4 regions of the Sporosarcina pasteurii genome follow, and region 1 is predicted to be linked to each of the others. Evidence: riboswitches for the same ligand, from Rfam matches in the RefSeq annotation. Region 1 holds a riboswitch; each other region holds the start of a gene.
The links. A riboswitch is a leader RNA that binds a small molecule or an ion and turns the genes downstream of it on or off. The one in region 1 is predicted to bind S-adenosylmethionine.

Region 2: linked by a shared signal. The riboswitch ahead of AB1H92_RS13830 (methionine biosynthesis PLP-dependent protein) and the one ahead of AB1H92_RS12460 (methionine ABC transporter ATP-binding protein) in region 1 are both predicted to bind S-adenosylmethionine.
Region 3: linked by a shared signal. The riboswitch ahead of AB1H92_RS05525 (hypothetical protein) and the one ahead of AB1H92_RS12460 (methionine ABC transporter ATP-binding protein) in region 1 are both predicted to bind S-adenosylmethionine.
Region 4: linked by a shared signal. The riboswitch ahead of AB1H92_RS01205 (aliphatic sulfonate ABC transporter substrate-binding protein) and the one ahead of AB1H92_RS12460 (methionine ABC transporter ATP-binding protein) in region 1 are both predicted to bind S-adenosylmethionine.

What each region holds. Positions count from the first base shown of each region.
Region 1 covers NZ_CP160452.1:2,595,688-2,600,571, forward strand. Annotated here, with positions in the region: gene AB1H92_RS12445 (dicarboxylate/amino acid:cation symporter) at 1-148, opposite strand, end outside; gene AB1H92_RS12450 (MetQ/NlpA family ABC transporter substrate-binding protein) at 509-1,339, opposite strand; gene AB1H92_RS12455 (methionine ABC transporter permease) at 1,405-2,073, opposite strand; gene AB1H92_RS12460 (methionine ABC transporter ATP-binding protein) at 2,066-3,091, opposite strand; SAM riboswitch class I at 3,245-3,349, opposite strand; gene AB1H92_RS12465 (thioredoxin family protein) at 3,403-3,702, opposite strand; gene AB1H92_RS12470 (toprim domain-containing protein) at 3,716-4,054, opposite strand; gene gcvH (glycine cleavage system protein GcvH) at 4,219-4,599, opposite strand.
Region 2 covers NZ_CP160452.1:2,871,446-2,876,329, reverse strand. Annotated here, with positions in the region: gene AB1H92_RS13835 (flavin reductase family protein) at 1-115, shown strand, start outside; gene AB1H92_RS13830 (methionine biosynthesis PLP-dependent protein) at 190-1,323, opposite strand; SAM riboswitch class I at 1,398-1,501, opposite strand; gene AB1H92_RS13825 (methylated-DNA--[protein]-cysteine S-methyltransferase) at 1,636-2,157, shown strand; gene AB1H92_RS13820 (MATE family efflux transporter) at 2,161-3,495, shown strand; gene AB1H92_RS13815 (zinc ribbon domain-containing protein YjdM) at 3,530-3,871, shown strand; gene AB1H92_RS13810 (diacylglycerol kinase family protein) at 4,071-4,884, opposite strand, start outside.
Region 3 covers NZ_CP160452.1:1,220,314-1,225,197, reverse strand. Annotated here, with positions in the region: gene AB1H92_RS05535 (sigma-54-dependent Fis family transcriptional regulator) at 1-1,109, shown strand, start outside; gene AB1H92_RS05530 (DUF2200 domain-containing protein) at 1,476-1,829, shown strand; gene AB1H92_RS05525 (hypothetical protein) at 1,929-2,171, opposite strand; SAM riboswitch class I at 2,284-2,383, opposite strand; gene AB1H92_RS05520 (UPF0158 family protein) at 2,481-2,855, opposite strand; gene AB1H92_RS05515 (YfiT family bacillithiol transferase) at 3,110-3,619, opposite strand; gene fabG (3-oxoacyl-ACP reductase FabG) at 3,767-4,510, opposite strand; gene AB1H92_RS05505 (TatD family hydrolase) at 4,727-4,884, shown strand, end outside.
Region 4 covers NZ_CP160452.1:246,867-251,750, forward strand. Annotated here, with positions in the region: gene AB1H92_RS01185 (response regulator transcription factor) at 1-17, shown strand, start outside; gene AB1H92_RS01190 (hypothetical protein) at 1-177, shown strand, start outside; gene AB1H92_RS01195 (MFS domain-containing histidine kinase) at 174-2,378, shown strand; gene AB1H92_RS01200 (hypothetical protein) at 2,633-2,833, shown strand; SAM riboswitch class I at 3,081-3,191, shown strand; gene AB1H92_RS01205 (aliphatic sulfonate ABC transporter substrate-binding protein) at 3,324-4,307, shown strand; gene AB1H92_RS01210 (ABC transporter permease) at 4,324-4,884, shown strand, end outside.

The sequences.
Region 1 (4,884 bases):
AACCGCCAAACAACATATTAAATGTTGCGAAGAGTCTGACAACCCAATTAGCAAAACCTTCGTGAATAGCCGGAAGCAATAATCCTAGACCGACAGCAAGTGCAATCGCGATAATAATTCTTCCGATCAAACCAATTCTAAATTTCAAATTGATTCCCCCTTTTTATCTTTTTTAAAACTGCATCTAATATATCATATCGCCTATAAGATTAACATAGTTTTTTTTAAGAAAAAACAAATTTTTCTTACACCAAAAGACGAATTTTAGACAAAAAATCACTTTCATCGTTCGCGTATAAACATTTTTCACTGAAAATAAATTCACCAAACATCTGAATAGTTCTTTTTCACGAAGGATACAAAAAAAGCTAAACAGAATTCCAGATGTTATTCAGCTCGCCAATGAACTTTTCACGAAAATCGCTTCTAGTCCTTTTCTCACACCCCCTCAATTGATTAAAAAACTAAAGCATCACCTCATTAAGAAGTGATGCTTTAGTTTTTAAGTTTATTTTACAGGGACAACAATGCCTTCCCATTCCTCAAGAATAAAGTCTTGAATTTCATCTGATTTTAATACTTCAACTAATGCTTTAATTTCTTCTTTGTCTTCATCACCAGCACGTACTGCAATGATATTCACGTACGGCGAGTCGGATTCTTCAATCGCAATAGAATCTTCAAGTGGGTTTAATCCTGCATCAATCGCGAAGTTTGAGTTAATCAGAACAGCATCCCCTTCGTCATTGTTATAAAGTTGCGGTAACAATGCAGCTTCATAGTTCGCATCGAATTGAATGTTTTTCGGATTTTCGACAATATCTTTAACTTCTGCTTTCGTTTTATCAATGCCTTCTTTAAGCTTAATCAGACCTTGTGCTTCAAGCATCGCAAGTACACGACCATGATCTGCAACAGAGTTACTAATTAAAATTGTTGCACCTTCAGGCAACGCTTCAAGTGAGTCATACTTCTTCGAATAAACACCAATTGGCTCAATATGAATTCCGCCAGCATTGACAAAATCGTAACCATGATCAGCAATATTAGATTCTAAGAAAGGGATGTGTTGGAAATAGTTTGCATCTAAATCACCGGAATCTAAATCTTTGTTAGGTAACACATATTCAGTATATTCCTCAATCACAAGATTAATGCCTTTTTCTTTCAATAACGGTTGTGCCTGCTCCAGAATAATTGCGTGAGGTGTGTTTGAAGCACCAACAACCAATTCTGTTTCTTTATCGCCGCTACCAGTAGTTTTATCGTCTTTCGTACCGCAAGCAACCAATGTTAGCACAAGTGCCGCCAATAAAATCGCAGATAAAAACTTTTTCATTGTATGAACTCCCCTTTTCCGTATGTTTATATGGTAAATAAGCTAAGCCTATTGTTCCCAAATAATTATCTTTTATCTAGTTTTCTAACAGACAAATCTCCAATGAATTGGATAATAAATACAACAATTAATATTAGAATCGTTGCGACCCATACGACGTCTTCTCGACTACGTTGGAAACCGTCTAAGAAAGCCAATGTACCAAGCCCTCCTGCACCAATAACACCAGCCATCGCCGTATATCCCACGAGCGCAATCGCTGTAACCGTAATCCCTGAGATGAGGGCCGGTATCGATTCAGGAATTAACACCTTGAAAATAATTGTAGATGTTTTTGCACCCATTGACTTTGCAGCTTCAATCACACCTTTGTCAATTTCCTGTAGTGCAATTAAAACCATACGGCCATAAAACGGTGCCGCACCAATAATCAACGCCGGTAAAGCTGCTTCAGGTCCACGCATTGTCCCGACAAGTAACTTTGTAAGCGGAATTAGTAATATAATTAAAATAATAAATGGAATGGAACGGAATATATTTACAACGGCTCCGGTAATCGTATGAATGAATTTATTTGCCCATAATTGTCCAGGGGCTGATAAAAACAATAAGATGCCTAGCGCTAATCCGATAATAAATGTAAACAGCGTTGACATGACGGTCATGTAAAGCGTCTCTATAGTTGCTTCCCACATTTTATCCCAATCGACATTTGGTAGAAGGCTTTCAATCATGACCAATCACCTCCGTCTGTACATCTTGTTCATGAAGATAGCCAATTGCCTTTTCAATCAATTCATCGTCACCAACAAGCTGTAAAATGAGCGTTCCATATGCCCCTGCTTGTGTATGGGAAATATTCCCTTGGACAATATTGACGTCAATGTTGAATTTACGGATTAGACTTGCAAGAATTGGTTGTTCTGTGCGCTCGCCGACAAAAGCAAGCTTGACAAGCTTTCCTGTCGGGAACTCTTCTTTAAGATGCTCAATTGCCTCTTTTGCATCAGCAGACTCTGTTAATTGTGCGACGAATCGTTTCGTAATCGGCTCTTTCGGTGTTTGGAATACTTCCAGCACATCACCAATTTCCACGACTTTTCCAGCTTCCATGACGGCAACACGATGACATATTTTACGAATGACATGCATTTCGTGCGTAATCAGGACAATCGTTAAACCTAAACGTTCGTTTATATCTGTTAATAAGTCGAGGATCGCGTCAGTCGTTTCAGGATCTAGCGCTGATGTTGCTTCATCGCAAAGCAATACTTCCGGATCATTTGCAAGTGCACGTGCGATGCCCACTCGTTGTTTTTGACCTCCCGATAATTGAGACGGATAAGCATTTTCACGTCCGCTCAAACCGACTAACTCGATCAATTCCGCTACTTTCCTTTCACGTTCTGCTTTCGCAACACCTGAGATTTCAAGTGGGAAAGCAATATTATCTTTCACGGTTCTTGACCATAGTAAGTTGAAATGTTGGAAAATCATACTCACTTTTTGACGCGCCAATCTTAATTGTTTACCTTTAATTGAAGAAACTTCTAATCCGCCAACCTTAACCGATCCAATAGTTGGCATTTCAAGCCCATTTAATAGGCGGATTAACGTACTTTTTCCTGCACCACTATAACCGATGATGCCAAATATTTCGCCTTCCCTAACCGAAAGCGTGACGCCATCTACGGCCGCAATCTGATTTGGGCCTGTCCCATATTGTTTTACAACATCTTGTAAATGTATCATCTTTTTTCCACCTTCATTTAAAATCCAATTGCTTGAACGCTTTGGTAGATACTATCTCTCATATAGTATGTTTACTTTCCGATAAATTAAAAAGCCTTTCCACCAAGTGAGTAGAAAGGCTTTACGTTTTTTAAAAAAAATCGTTTGTCCAATCTCTCATCTTCCAAAGCAACCGCTTTGTGTGAATTGGCACCATTTCACAAATGTGATGGTTGCCGGGCTTCATAGGGCACTTCCCTCCGCCGCTCTTAATAAGAGTTTTACTATTCTTTTATAATAACTAATAACTTATCACATTTAGTTGAATTTTGTCAACCAATCTTTTCAAGTAAATGTGGAACAGATTGAAAAGCATAGATTTTCTCTTTTATGACACCATCTTCTGCGATGAGTAAACAAGGCACACTTTCTATTTGATAGTCTACTGCTAAGTCTTCAATATAATTCAAGTCTGCCTTTCCCATTGGTATACTTTTCCTCATCGCATGAATTACTTCCATCATTTTAGACGCAACCATACACGTCCCACAAATAGGCGTATATAAATAGAACAAAGCTTTACTTGAATCATGCATCACAGTTTCCCATTGTTCACGTGTCCACGTTTCCATAACCATCATCCTCTTACAGTAAAAATTCTCGGTGAATATTAAAATAGCCATCCAATTGTTCAGCCAAGATATCGTACGGGGTCGTTTCAACTTCTTTATAAAATTCATCAGTATATAAATGAATCGCCCAAGGGTAGTTTTTTTTGAATAAAGTGCGAATTTTATCTCCTGTATCATCCGCATCTACAAAAACAAAAAGTTCACTCGCCTCGTAAGGTTCCATCAATTCATCAAGATGATATTCACTAATCGTACCAAATGTACAAATGATTTGAACAGGTTCAGCAAGGATCCGTTTTAACCGAAAGCGATCTGCTTTTCCTTCTACGACTATCACTTTTTGTCGGTCCACACAATCCCTCCATCCTCGTTTACCATTTATTCAAACGCAATACTGCTGTATAGTTTTCCATCCATGAACTTTATCATACTCATTTATGCACAAAATTTCATGCATGAATGATTGCAAGAAAAAAACGTCAGGGAATAACTCTCCCGACGTTCGGTTTTCATTGATTACTCAATTGTCATTTTATCGTATTCTTCAGCTGACATGAGTGAATCTAGTTCTGAAACATCTGATGGTTCAACGACAATCATCCATGCTTGTTCATATGGAGATTCGTTTACAAATTCAGGGCTATCTTCTAGCTCTTCGTTCACTTCTACAACTTTACCACTAATTGGTGCATATAGTTCTGAAACTGTTTTTACAGACTCAACGCTACCAAATGGCTCGTTCGCAGTAATGTCATCGCCTACTTCCGGAAGTTCAACGAAAACAATATCGCCAAGTTCCGATTGCGCAAAATGTGTAATACCAATACGGTATTTACCGTCTTCGTCTTTCACCCATTCATGCTCTTCAGAATACTTCAATTCTTTCGGTGTGTTCATGTCATAGCCTCCAAATATTCATAGTTAATTGAATTAATTTCATAATCGAACATACTCTAGGAAAATCCGGACTGCTTTGATTTCCATCCTGGGAAGACCCCTTCCACTACAATTAACGGAAATAAATCCATATAACCGAACCTTCCGATACGAATCTACCACAACATTCGTTTTTGCATCATAATCAATCATTATAAAATTAATTCAGTCACTTCAATAATGCCATAGTTTACCCTAAAATACAAGATTACCTGATAAGTCTACTAACTTATTAGATAACTTTCC
Region 2 (4,884 bases), 280 kb from region 1:
CCATACAATTATGATTGGTGAAGTAGTAGATATCCAAAATAACGAGAAAGATCCTCTTCTCTATCATAAACGTACTTTTGGCCAAATTCCTAAAACGTTTTATCCACAATCTTAACTTTCAAAGCCGTCCAACCTGCCTATTTTGACTGGTTGGACGGCCTTTTTATTTCGCAGGCACAACGAAGTTTGCTAATTAACGACCGTTTGTTGATAGGCCTTGCGCTTTAATTTCGCAAAGACTTGTTTCAAATCCGCGATTAGATCATCGCAATCTTCTACACCGACAGAAAAGCGCAGTAGTTTATTACAAACCCCGCGACGTAATCGGTCTTCTTCCGGCATGCTCATATGGGTTTGTGTGGCAGGATACGTGATAAAACTTTCAACGCCACCAAGACTTTCAGCGAAAGTAATGAGGTTGAGATTTTGCAGAAACGGATTGACCCACTCGCTTTTTTGAAGACGAAAAGATACCATCCCGCCTTGCCCCGCATATAACACATCTTTCACGAGTGGCTCTGTTTTTAAATAAGCCACAATTTCTTTCGCATTTTCATCATGTTGTTTCATTCTCAAGTGGAGCGTTTTTAGTCCGCGAATCGTTAGCCAGGCATCGGTTGGAGAAAGAACTGCGCCAATCGTATTATGATTCTCGCCTAATTGCTGGCAAAGTGCATCCCCTTTCGCAACAACGAGTCCTGCGAGTACATCATTATGGCCGCCAATATATTTAGTAGCACTGTGTAAAACAATATGAGCACCAAGCTCAATTGGTCTTTGGAAATATGGCGTTAGAAACGTATTGTCTACGATAAGGAGTAACTCATACTTTTCAGCAAGTGCCGCGTATGCTTGAATATCAATCGTTTCCATGAGTGGATTTGTTGGCGTTTCAATAAATAGCGCTTTTGTTTTTGGTGTAATACATGCTTCTACCTGGGCAACGCTAGCAAAATCAGTATAGGTCGTTTGAATTGAATAAAAATCCGCGTAATCATCGAGTAAACGGTATGTGCCGCCGTAAATATCTTCAGGTACAATGAGTTCATCGCCCGAACGAAATATTGAAAGGACGAGCTGAATGGCGGCCATACCGGAGCTACAGGCAAACCCTGCATCACCACTTTCTAAATTGGCGATACCTTCTTCCAAAAGGGCACGCGTAGGGTTTTTCGTTCGAGAATAATCATAACCCGTGGATTCTCCAATGCCCGTATGTTCAAAAGCTGTCGATAAATAAATTGGGGCACTCACCGCACCTGTTTTAGCATCACTGCGATTTCCTAATTGGACAAGTTGAGTGGCTAACTGATTGTTTTTCAATATAATCCTCCCTTTCTATAATAAAAAAAGAGCACTCTATAAGAAGAGTGCTCCTAATCATCACGAAGTCAATCTTCTTATCTTCAAGGCGATCACACCTTTTGGAATTAGCACCAATGCCATCTGGCTGGTTGCTGAGACTTCATCGGGCCAATCCCTCCGTCTCTCTGGATAAGAAATGAAAATATTAAATTGTTGGAAGATACAGATTTATATTTATGCTATCACGACTTGATGAATTAAACAAGCAGAGATTCTGTTAAACATGTAAAATGATTATAAATTAGAGGATAGGAATGGGGGGGAGTACATATGAAACAAACGGTTTATTGGTTAGAGGTGCAACTTGCGGAATGGTCCATGTATATGGCTGCGACAGAAAAAGGATTATGTTACATCGGAACGCCGGATGCTCCTTTCGAAGAGCTCTCCAATTGGGTGGCGAAGCGTGTTCGCAATGCGCTTATGGAAGAAAATCAGGAGGTCATAGAGCCTTATGTAAATGAACTACGTGCTACTATAGATGGAAAAGGTCAAATTTTTACAGGTCAGCTTGATTTGTATGGGACACCTTTTCAGCAAAGTGTATGGGAAGTATTGCAAACAATCCCTTATGGAGACACGATTTCGTATACGGACGTTGCTGAACGCCTTCAAAAACCAAAAGCGGTTCGTGCGGTTGGGGGAGCCATTGGTGCAAACCCGGTCTTAATCGTCGTTCCGTGTCACCGGGTGTTGACGAAAGATGGTAAACTAGGCGGTTTTCGTGCAGGTTTGACGATGAAAGAACAATTGCTTGAATTAGAGCGGTCGGGAGGTACAAGAGGGGAGTAGGACATGGCAAAACAACATGACTTTACGGAAGGGAATATTGTTAAACAGCTGTTCATTTCTTCAGCACCTATTATATTGACAAATTTACTCCAAATTTCTTATCAATTTATTGATAGTTTATGGATTGGGAATTTAATCGGGGCGGATGCACTGGGGGCTGTGGCGATTTCAGGCACAATTGTTTTTACCGTCCTATCTTTTGTCATCGGTTTAAACAACGCCGCTTTGACGATTTTATCCCAACAAAAAGGGAAAGGAAGCGAAGAAGGACTCAAACGATACTTAAATGCCTTTGTCGTCATGCTTACATTGATGTCAATTTCATTAGGTATCGCCGGATATGTCTTATCAGAACATATTTTAAGTTGGCTTGGGACGCCCGAAACAATGGTCCCCATGGCTTCTGCTTATTTGAAAATTAACTTCATCGGGATGTTGTTTTTATTTGGCTATAATTTCATTGGAACGGTCTACCGCTCAGTAGGTGATTCAAAAACGCCCCTCTATTTTGTATTGACAGCCGTCATTTTAAATACGATCTTAGATCCCGTGTTTATTAGCGTATTCGGCTGGGGAATTGAAGGCGCGGCCTATGCGACAATTCTTTCTCAAGGTGTAGCGTTTGGCCTAGGTGTTTATTTCACGGTAACGAAGAATCTTGTCCCTTTTTCAAAACCTTCGTTGCCGTCAAAGCAGGAAGTAGGGAGTATTTTGAAGCTGGGAATTCCAGCAGGGCTTCAAATGAGTGTCATCTCTGCAGGGTCTATGGCCATTATGAGTGTCGTTGCTTCATTTGGTGCGCCGGTTGTTGCGGGGTACGGGGCGTCCCAACGTTTGGATAGTTTAATTATGCTGCCGGCACAGGCGCTTGGCGTAGCCGTGAATAGTATGGCTGGGCAAAATATTGGCGCGAATAAATGGGAACGTGTGCATAAAATTACGTTTTATGGATTCATTTATAATTTAGGTGTTATGATTGTTTTAGCTTCTATAATGTTTTTATTTGCTACTTATGGCATTCGTTTATTTATCCAAGAACCAGACGCAGTTGAATTCGGAACAAAGTATTTGAAAATGGTTGCTTTCTTCTATCCGTTTTTAGGTATAAACTTTATTTTAAATGGAGCGGTTCGTGCAGCAGGCGCCATGTTCCAAGTACTCATTTTGAATATCATTTCGTTTTGGATCTTGCGTTTCCCGCTCACGTATACGATGTCATCGATTTACGGTGAAAAGGGGATTGCTTTAGGGATTGGCATAAGCTTTGTCATCAGCAGCCTGTTTGCATTTTTGTATTACCGTTTTGGTCGTTGGAGACGCGCGAAAGTGATAAATTAAAGAAGATGAATTGAGAAATTGGAGGAAAAATCATATGAACGATTTACCAAATTGCCCGAAATGTCATTCGGAGTATACGTATGAAGATGGCAACCTCATAGTTTGTCCAGAATGTGCACATGAATGGACATTAGGGGAAGAAAATGAACCAGCTGAAGAGGAAAGAGTCTTTAAAGATGCGCATGGGAATATATTAGTAGACGGAGATACGGTCACAGTCATTAAAGACCTGAAAGTAAAGGGAAGTTCTCTCGTCGTTAAAAAAGGAACAAAAGTAAAAGGGATTCGCCTCGTCGAAGGAGACCATGACATCGATTGTAAAATCGATGGCATTGGTGCGATGCAGTTGAAAACAGAGTTTGTGAAAAAATTATAATTCATGGCGTCCATTGTTGAATTCTCTTGATCTACAATGGGCGCTTTTTGTGTTGCGCGTATTATTGAGGGAATCTTTGCACAAAGCTATGTTTATGGAACGGAGTTAATTCAAAGATTTGAAGCAATTTAGGTTCATTAGCAAAGGTTCTTTTTTATTTTAAAGGCTTTCTACATTTTAGTTCCAAGTGTGGAAAGCCTTACGTTGTTATAAGTAATTGAAGTGCATGTGGCTGAATTTTAATATGTAGCGGCATCGCTTGAATGATTTCTCCATCAAAAATTACTGGAATAGGTCTATCTGTTGAAATTGTAAGCTCTTTTCCAACCGCGTATGTTATCCCGTTTTTACGAATAGGTTTTCCGCTTAATAAAGCAGGAAAGACGCGAGTCATTGCTTTAAAACGGTTAATCCCGTGAAACATTGTGAGATTGAATTGCCCGTCTGCCGGATTTGCATCTGGACAAATCTTTAATCCGCCGCCATACGAAGTTGTATTGCCACAAACAATTAACCAAGCGTGAGGGACGAATTGTTTTTGATGGTCGATTGTTATTTTGGCATTAAAGGGTTTAAAGGTAAGTGCAGTTCCGATTGAAGCAATTAGGTAGGCGAGTGAAACCAATCCGAGCTTATTAAAAAATGGCAGATAAGATGCATGTTTAACTTTTTCTTCTATCGTCGTATCGATGCCAACTCCTGCAACGGTGATGCCGAAACGATCATTTAACTGGAGTAAATCGACACAAGTTGTTTTTCCATGTAGGATTCCTTGAATAAATTGTTCTGGACAGTTCGTCAGATTGAACATTCTTGCGGTGTCATTTCCCGAACCTGCCGGAAATATAGCGAGTGGAATCGATGTATTCGCAAGTTCTTGAATGACTGAACTAATTGTCCCGTCCCCTCCAATTACGCCGACGGCCCGCACTTGATGAGTTTTTAATGCATGGCTAACAAATTGTCTTGTTTCATGTGTTGATGTACTCACAAGTTTCTTAAATGGTACATTT
Region 3 (4,884 bases), 1.4 Mb from region 1:
TATCTAGAACCATGAAGACCAGCTCCACTTCTTTGATCCGGCTTTACACAAAAGGTACTGAACAAAAATGTTTTTTCGCTTCAATTGTATATGATTCTCGTCCCCAAAATTTTGCATATACAGAAAAAATAAAAACTGCTACAAAACAGTTCACTACAGATAGAAAAAGCACGTCTTCCTATTCATTTAATGACATTTATGGGGCGGATAAAACACTTAAGTCAGCACTTTCCACAGCAAAAAAAGCCGCTAAAACAGATTATACAATTGTAATTACTGGGGAAAGTGGCACTGGAAAGGAAATGGTAAGCCAAGCCATTCATCAAGCCAGTACACGTTCAACAAAACCATTCGTCGCTCTCAACTGTGGTGGCATTACCAAAAGCCTGGCTGAAAGTGAATTATTTGGCTATGAAGCTGGGGCATATACAGGAGCAAAGCAATCGGGACAACCCGGCGTCTTCGAACAGGCACATGGAGGCACCCTTTTCCTAGACGAAATTGCCGAACTTCCTATTGATATACAAACCACATTATTACGGGTCCTTCAAGATTTCAAAGTGAAAAGAATCGGTGGCGTAAAGTCTGTTCAAGTGGATGTTCGACTTATTACTGCTACACATACCGACCTTTGGGAAAAAGTGCAAGAAGGCAGTTTTCGTGCCGATTTATATTACCGTTTACAAGGCATATCTATCGTACTGCCCCCACTTCGAAAGCGTGAAGACCGCTTACAATTTGCCTATAAATTATTATCTAAAATTCAGGGAGAGACTCATAGATACCCACTTACTTTCTCTCCTGTTGCAGAGCAGTTCATTGAAGATTATTCATGGCCTGGGAATGTTCGTCAAATGAGTAGTGCGATACGTGAAGCTGCCTTTTTATCTACAGGCGATACGATTGATATTCAATCTTTTCCAAACTATATTTTATCGGATTTTCAAAAACGAGAGACGACAGGCTCTTTACTGCAAGACACGGAGCGTAAAGTGATTTTAGAAACTATGAATAAAACAGGCGGAAATGTTGCTGAATCAGCGCGTATTCTTGGAATTGGTCGAAATACCCTTTACAGAAAACTAGACAGTTTTTCACTGAAAAATTAGTAATGAATTGATACAATATAAGATTTTAATCCAATATAAAGAGCGGCAACCTCATTCAAATTATTCGGCAGTAACTGTATAACTATGTCCTATGCAGTTCCAAAAAACATCGGGCTTAGCCGATGTTTTTTGGTGGTCATGAATTATCCATATCGACGATTCATTTTGTAACAGCGGATATTGCGCACGTAAAAAGAAATAAAAAAATCCTTTTTCATTTTGAGGAGGATTAACTGATAGTTAATATATTTACGCTTCAATAATACCTTAAAACATTATATAAAAAAATGTTATACTTGTTACAATCTTTATTGATGCTCAATAAAATGATTTATCCATAAGTAGAAATATAAAGGAGCCAATCTCATGACCAAACATAAAATTTATTCAATGAGCTTCTCTAGCGTCTATCCCCATTATGTTACGAAGGCAGAGAGAAAAGAACGTACAAAGTCAGAAGTTGATGAAATTATACGTTGGTTGACAGGATATTCCCAAGCAGAATTAGAAGCACAAATCGAAAAAAAGATAGACTTTGAGACCTTTTTTGCAGAAGCGCCCCAATTGAATCCTTCACGGACGCTAATCAAAGGAGTGGTCTGCGGCATCCGAGTGGAAAATATCGAAGAACCATTGATGCAGGAAATTCGCTTTTTGGACAAACTCATTGATGAATTAGCAAAAGGTAAAGCGATGGAGAAGATCTTGAGGAAATCATAATATGGTAAATTAAAAGCCTATTTCCATGTAAAAAACAGGAGATAGGCTCTTTATTTTTAGTTAGCATTATCCTCCACAATCATCTCGTCAATGGCTCTATCATTGAATGATTGTTTGTTCTCCGAAGACATGTGTAAGTAACGTACGTCTTTTCTCCTCTACAACTGCCGTTAAACGATTAATCTCTTCCTGAATTCCCTCGATTTCAGCCAGTTTGACCTGAATGTCTTTCCGTGAAATCGTATCTCCCAGTTCATAATAATCAATTTCCTTCTGCAACTGCGCAAGTTTATGGTGTCTTTGGATGGAAGATGCTGCCCCCGTTACCTCTTGCTCCTTCAATTGTTATTGCTCTGCATAAAGCTGTTTTAACTTTGTCATTGTAATTCCTCCCGAAATTTTCCCAAATAAAAAACTATTCCCGATTAAGAGAAGAGTGCATTTGCAAAATTTCTTCTCATCATTCAGGTTCGCCTGTTGGATGTAGCACCTTACCAGCTAGCAGGTTGCTGAGACTTCGTCGGGCCAATTCCCTCCGTCTCTCCTAATAAGAAAAGAGTCTATTATTTAGTTGATTCCAGTATATCATAACTTTTCGTCAAAGAAAGCGTATCCAGTCTCAGCTTGCTCTGAATGACCAGCGCCAGGCACTCATAAAGAATGCTCTAACCACGTCGACATTTTTCTTTTGGCATAATCATTCTCATAGTCGTACCATGCCTGTTCAATTTCCTGTCCTCTAATTTGATCCTTAAATGAACGGAAAGGCTTTTTCCCATTAAGCGCATCTATTAAGCGTTGGGTAACTTCTGGCTCTTGCTTTTTGGCGAAATCAACCATTAAGTCATATGCTTCAGACGAAGTCATTTGTGGAATTGGCACTAAGAATTCTCCTGTATCGTTATCATCCCTACCGATTTCCGACTCCTCTGAGATAAGAATTTCCTTTGTTTTCTGATTAAACATGTACTTTATTTCGTCATTACCATTTAAAAATGCTTCTATGAGTGCCTCTGTCACCTGCATTTTATTCACCCTTTCAAAATTATCGACACAAGGTTCCTATTCCACTTTGAACTGTTTTAAAACTAGCACTGAGGATTAGTTTTGTACACATTTGCACAATCCTATTCATGCGGATACATATAAAGGAAAGGATTTATTGCGTCTCGGTAAATAATCGATGAAATACAGGTGCTAAACATAAGCAAACCAAAAATCGCCAGGCTTTAAAACAATGTTAACATCGTTTTGAAACCTGGCACCAATTTATAATAGATTTACTTGGATAATGCAATTTTTATATGCGCTAAGTGGTGCTCTTCGTGCCAAGCTAATTTTGCAACTTTTGTTGCAACGGTGATCTTACCATTTTTCTGGTGAGTAAAATATCGATTTAATTGCTCCTCAGATAAATGATTTCCTAAAGATACGACGCGCTCATTTATACCTTCAAGCATTCTAATAGAGCTTTCTACAGGTAGTTTGGTATCTGGCTGAACCGCCCACTGATCTTGATCAAAATCTGGTACAGTTGGATTCTCATCTGTTAGAGCCATTTTCAATCGTTGATACATGTTCAACTGGGAATCTGCAATGTGATGAACCAGTTGACGAACGGTCCAGCTGCCGGCACGATAAGTTTTATTCAATTCCTCTTCATTTAATGAATCAACAATGTCTCTTAATCGAGACGTGTAAGATTGGATTTCCTCCAGCCACTCTTGAACATTTTCTACTGTTACTTTTTCTGGAACTTGTAATGTCCCGATTGGAAATTTCACATCCATCTATCTTTCCCCCTCTTCCCTGTCTATTCTTTTCTATTATACCATGAATGCTAAATTGACTGTTTGTATGTCCTTCGAGAGTATCTTCGCACAAAAAAGCCCATTCATGCCTAGTAGAATGAGCCTTTCAATCTAATCCATATAGATTTACATTGTAATCGCGCCGTCTACATGCAGGACATGACCATGAACATACGACGCCTCGTCAGAAGCTAAAAACAAATAAGCATTTGCAATGTCATCAGGTGTTCCTAATCTTTGTAGAGGAACCATTGCATTCATCTTTTCAACAACGTTTTCAGGCATGGCCTCAACCATCGCAGTGAGCGTGAAACCTGGTGCGACAGCATTCACATTAATGCCTTTCCGCCCTAATTCTTTTGCCCAAGTTTTTGTCATGCCGACAACAGCCGCTTTTGAAGCCGCATAATTCGTTTGACCGAAGTTTCCATAAATTCCGCTTACAGATGAACTGGTAATGATTTTGCCTTTACCCTTTTCAATCATATGGGCAGCGACTTCTTGTGTACAATTGAAAACGCCATTTATATTCACATTTAATACATCTTGGAAATTTGCTTCTGTCATTTTCGTGAGCGTTGCATCTCTCGTAATTCCCGCGTTGTTAATTAAAATATCTACTGTTCCGAACTGATTAATCACCTTTTCAACCATTTGCTGAACACTTTCCTGATCACTTACATCTACTTGCACAAAGAGAACATTCTCTGAATTTAACTCGTTCACAAGCTCAGCGCCGGCCTTTTCATCAAAATCGCCAATGACGACTTTTGCTCCTTCTTCTAAAAACCGTTTAACCGTCGCTTTTCCAATTCCATTTGCTCCACCGGTAATAATCGCCACTTGACTTTCCAATCTCCTATTCCCCATTCGTTCTCAACTCCTTTTGTTTTTTGTATTCCATCCCTTTGGTTGCCCTTCCACTTCAGAAGAGACTGTTCGTAAGTTTCGCTCTACTAATTAGTATAATACTAACCTTGAGAATCAATACCTAAATTTATAAGGTTCTTTATGCGCTATAATTAAATGAGATACCCAGGTTTTGATAACACAAAACTAATTACTCAATTAAAGGTGGCGAATATATTGAGAAAAATCATCGATGCGCATATGCATTTAGATCAGTATTCTGATCTGGATATAAGAAGGATCATCACTGATTTGGACCGGATCCAATGTACAAATGTTATTTCCGTTTCCTCTCACTTGGATTCTTGCCGCACCAATTTAGCACTTTCCCAAAA
Region 4 (4,884 bases), 950 kb from region 1:
ACAAAATCGAGAAATGATTATTCCGTTGTTTGGTCAGTTATCGCAATACTTATTGCGGTGGCCAGCATAGCCTATTGTTTTTCGGCGGTTGTTGCAGTAGTCGAACATGGTTGGGGAAGAACAACACAAATGATTAGCTATATTGCCCGCATTATAGGAGGGGGCCTTGGTTCATGAAAAACAAAAATTATATGGTGTTCGTATGGGCAGCCCTCGTTGCATTAATTATCATGTCGATTCCAACTGCGATTCGATTGGGCCCCGAAATGATAGGGAAAAAGTTTATTGATTCACACGAGTTCCAAGGTGAAATGGAAGGTTTTTATTATACGCTTAGCACGACCGTATTAAATCCTATCCAGTTCGATGAAGCAAAGGGAAAAATCATTGTCACAGATGAAGAGATTGAAGAACATCGAATGCGCTACGGTAATCTTTCTGACCAAGTGATGAATATACAAGAGCAATATGAAGGTCGTATTACAGAAGCGGAAGAATCGGGAAATGAACAATTAAAAGAAACGCTGATTAAAGAACGCGATACGAAAATTGCCGATATAGAGCTAAACTTTGAAAGTGATGAACATGTTGAGAAGAAAGTATTGGCAGGAAAAGTTTCTGCGCTGAAACAATTTTTAGCGGAAAATCAACAATCAGCTAGAAGCGCTTTTCCGATTGCCTATCATTTAACAGATGTAAAAACTGGGGAAGTTTTTACGCAGGGGGATGTTGACGTTCCTGCAATTTATAAAAAAACGTTTGGAGAAGTAGACGATTATTTTAAGGCGAATACTGTAATAAGTGAAAGTGAGTATAATCATTATTCGGTATCCTATTATGATGATGGTTATGAACTAACCGCTGCTGATTTTGCGAATATCCAGCAACCAGTTCGACAATTTGAAGGCGTTATCGTCGTCTCAGAAAAAGCGTTACAAGGAAGTTATTTAAAAGATCATCTTGCAAGTTTTAATAAGAAGAAATATAGAAACTATACTTTATGGATTCTTTCTATTGGTGCACTCTATCTATTATTGACAAAAATAAAGTTTAAGAAAAAATGGGTAACGGAAAATCGATTTGTGCGATCTTATAATGGATTAAAAATTGATGTGAAAGTATTTATCTTCATGTTTTCACTCTTACTAACATTTGAGTTTATCCACCGAGATGCGACTGGGGCTTTCTTTTATAATGATTATTATTCGGGGGCATGGATGGACCAGTTATTTTGGTTGATTGCTTTAGCTATGAGTATATTATTTTTAGCCTTCCAACTTGTGAATAGTATTGAGCGTTGGAAACAAGCGGGCGTGTTTGAACGGGATTTTGCAGAGAGTTATGTAGTGAGTTTCTTAAAATCATTCCAAACGATGTTCTTAAATCGAACGTTAGGCGTACAAATGTTTATTCTGCTCATTGGTTTTTTCTTAGCTGGTTTCGGTTTTGCAATAGTAGCGATTCAACCGTTTTTGATACTTGCCTATTTGCCTGCTGTATTCTTTTTGGGATTGCCGGTCCTCTATATTTTTGTGAAGCGTTCGGCTTACTTAAACCGAATATTTTCTTCGACTGAAAAAATGGCAAACGGCACATTGCATGAAGAAATTAAAGTGAAAGGGAAGTCACCGCTTGCAAATCACGCGCGTCATTTAAACCAACTGCGTGAAGGGGTACAAATTTCAATTAGCGAACAAGCGAAAAGTGAACGGTTAAAAACAGAATTGATCACGAATGTGAGTCATGATTTAAGAACGCCGTTAACTTCTATCATTACGTATACAGACTTATTAAAATCAACGAACTTAACGGAAGAGGATCGTTTAAAATATGTCGACATTATCGATAAAAAATCAGCACGTTTAAAAACGCTCATTGAGGATTTATTTGAAGTGTCGAAAATGGCGAGCGGAAACTTAGAACTCCATAAACAAAAGGTTGATTTAACGCAGTTATTGCAACAAGCATTGGCAGAAAATGAGGAAGAGATTTCAAATTCATCACTAGACTTTCGGGTACAATTACCAGAATCCGCTCTCGTTGCAGATGTGGATGGGCAAAGATGGTGGCGCGTGTTGGACAATTTAATTGTCAACGCGTTGAAATATTCGATGTCCGGTACGAGGGTTTATCTTTATCTTGATCGTGTTGGTGACCGTGCTCAATTTGTTGTGAAAAATATTTCTAAGTATGAATTAAGTGAAAATAGTGATGAACTGTTTGAACGATTTAAACGAGCAGACACCTCTCGTCATACAGATGGCTCAGGACTCGGGCTTGCTATCGCACAATCCATTGTCGAAATGCACGAAGGTGACATGCAAATCGATATAGATGGTGATCTATTTAAAGTAACTGTGGAAATACCGGTGGAATGAACCTTTACTGGTAGATATAGGTTGATTTTAAAAACGTCTAAGCTAAGCTTAGGCGTTTTTTCTGCTGGTGGGAATTATAACTTTTCATAAAGTCTTGCAAAGTAAAGACAGCAGATGGTCATTTTTACTTAGATTAGCTTTACATAAAAACGGCTAAACTATAGCACATAGGAGCGATTGTTTTTGTAATGTAAGAAATCTCTAGTACTCGTAGAGAAAAGTTTCCATTATCTTTGTAAAAGGAGTGATGAGAAATGTCAATGAGGCATAAAAATTATCCGAACAAAGCTGATTACGAACCAAACGTGGACAAATATACAGTAGACACTGGCGAATTGCCGCTTTCTGATCCAGCCGAATCGAATGCTACAGAAGTGTTTCGAAAGAATGAGGCGAAAACTGAAGAAGGGCAAGTACAGTCTGCATTTGGTCAAAATAAGAATAGAAATTCTTAATCGTATCGCCGCTGAACATTATATGTGACGTTGTTTGGCGGTTTTTTTGATTGGCTATTCCTTGGTGTTAATCTTCCTTGTTCAATCTTAAGTTTGTCTGATATTAGTTAAAATCTGTAAATAAAAGTATTTTTTCTATGACTAATCACCTAAAATCGAAATGTAGTGTTGACAATTACATTTTTTCAGACTATAATAATTTTCAATCAATTAAATTTATAAATGATTTTTTTACAACTACATAGATCTCTTATTAAGAGCGGCGGAGGGAATAGGCCCTATGAAGCCCGGCAACCAGCAGATATCTATCTGAAAAGGTGCTACATCCTACAGGTTTACCAAACCTGGAAAATAAGAGGAGGAATTTTTCGGCCCTCTTCTTATGAAGAGGGCTTTTCTTTATTTTATTAAGGGATAAACCATAGATTTAGATCACAATAAAACCGAGTATACATATTTGGTTAATATAAATTAGTAGGAGGAAATGATAATGAAAAAATGGATTAAATTATTAACAGTCATTGTTAGCGTAACGTTCATCTTCGCGGCTTGTTCATCCGCGGGGGGAGAGGAAAAGAATAAACCGAAAAAAGTTGTTTTGGATTATGCATATTACTCGCCGACAAGCCTTGCGCTTAAAGAGTTTGGCTGGGCAGAAGAAGTATTTAATGAAGAAGGCATTGAAGTGGAATGGGTGCTGAGTCAAGGAAGCAATAAGGCGCTTGAGTTTTTAAACTCTAAAAGTGTCGACTTTGGTTCAACGGCAGGCGCAGCAGCATTAATTGCGAAGTCAAACGGTTCTCCAATTGAGTCTGTTTATATTTTTTCAAAACCTGAATGGACAGCGCTTGTGACAACGGGCGATTCAAACATCGCATCAGTAGAAGATTTAAAAGGAAAGAAAGTAGCTGCAACATTAGGTACCGACCCATATATTTTCCTACTTCGTTCATTGGAGGAGGCAGGATTGTCATCAAAGGATTTGGAAATCGTGAATTTACAGCACTCAGATGGAGCGAATGCACTTTTAACAAATCAAGTCGATGCATGGGCCGGGTTGGACCCGCATATGGCAAAAGTTGAAATTGATTCTGGTGCGGCATTATTTTTACGCGATCATGATAAAAACACATACGGAACGTTGAATGTACGATCCGAATTTGCGGAACAACATCCAGAAGTTGTTGAAAGAGTAATTGAAGTATATGAAAAGGCAAGAAAATGGGTTGTAGAAAATCCAGAGGAAGCCGCTGAAATCCTAGCAAAAGAGGCGGATATGGCACTTGAAGTTGCACAAAAGAGTCTAGAACGAAACGACTTTTCGGACCCGATCCCAGGCGCGAAGCAAATTGAAGCACTGAATGCAGCTGGTGATGTGTTGCAGGCTGAAAATGTCATTAAAGAAAATGTTGATGTTGAAAAAATTGTTAATGAATTAATTATTGATCGGTATTCAAAAAAGGCAATCGAATGAAATAGGGGGAAAAGACATGACGGTCAAAATAGATGAAAATGAATTGCTTGAAGCGAAAGAGAAGTCGGTTAAAGTCGGTGCTGAATTAAAAAAGGTGAGGGGTTTCGCACTTGGCTTCATTATTCCGGTTGTTCTTTTAGTCGTATGGGAAGCAGCTGTACGTTTCAACTTACTCGACGCCTATGTCTTTCCCGCTCCGACAACGATTTTACAAAAGATTATTGAATTAGCGAAAGAAGGTACGCTTTGGGGGCATGTAGGAATTACTTTCTTCCGCGTATTGATTGGTTTTCTAGCAGGAACGGTAGCCGCGGTAGTATTGGGGTCTGTTGTCGGCTACTTTAAATGGTTTGAGCAGCTGATGGACCCGTTAATTCAAGCATTTCGTTCGATTCCATCTTTGGCCTGGGTCCCATTGTTCATCTTGTGGATGGGAATTGGAGAGGCTTCGAAAGTGATGTTAATTGCAGTAGGTGTGTTTTTCCCAATCTATTTGAATATCGTTTCAGGTATTCAAGGGGTCGACCGCAAATTAATCGAAGTGGGGAAGATTTATCATTTCACACCGTTACAAACG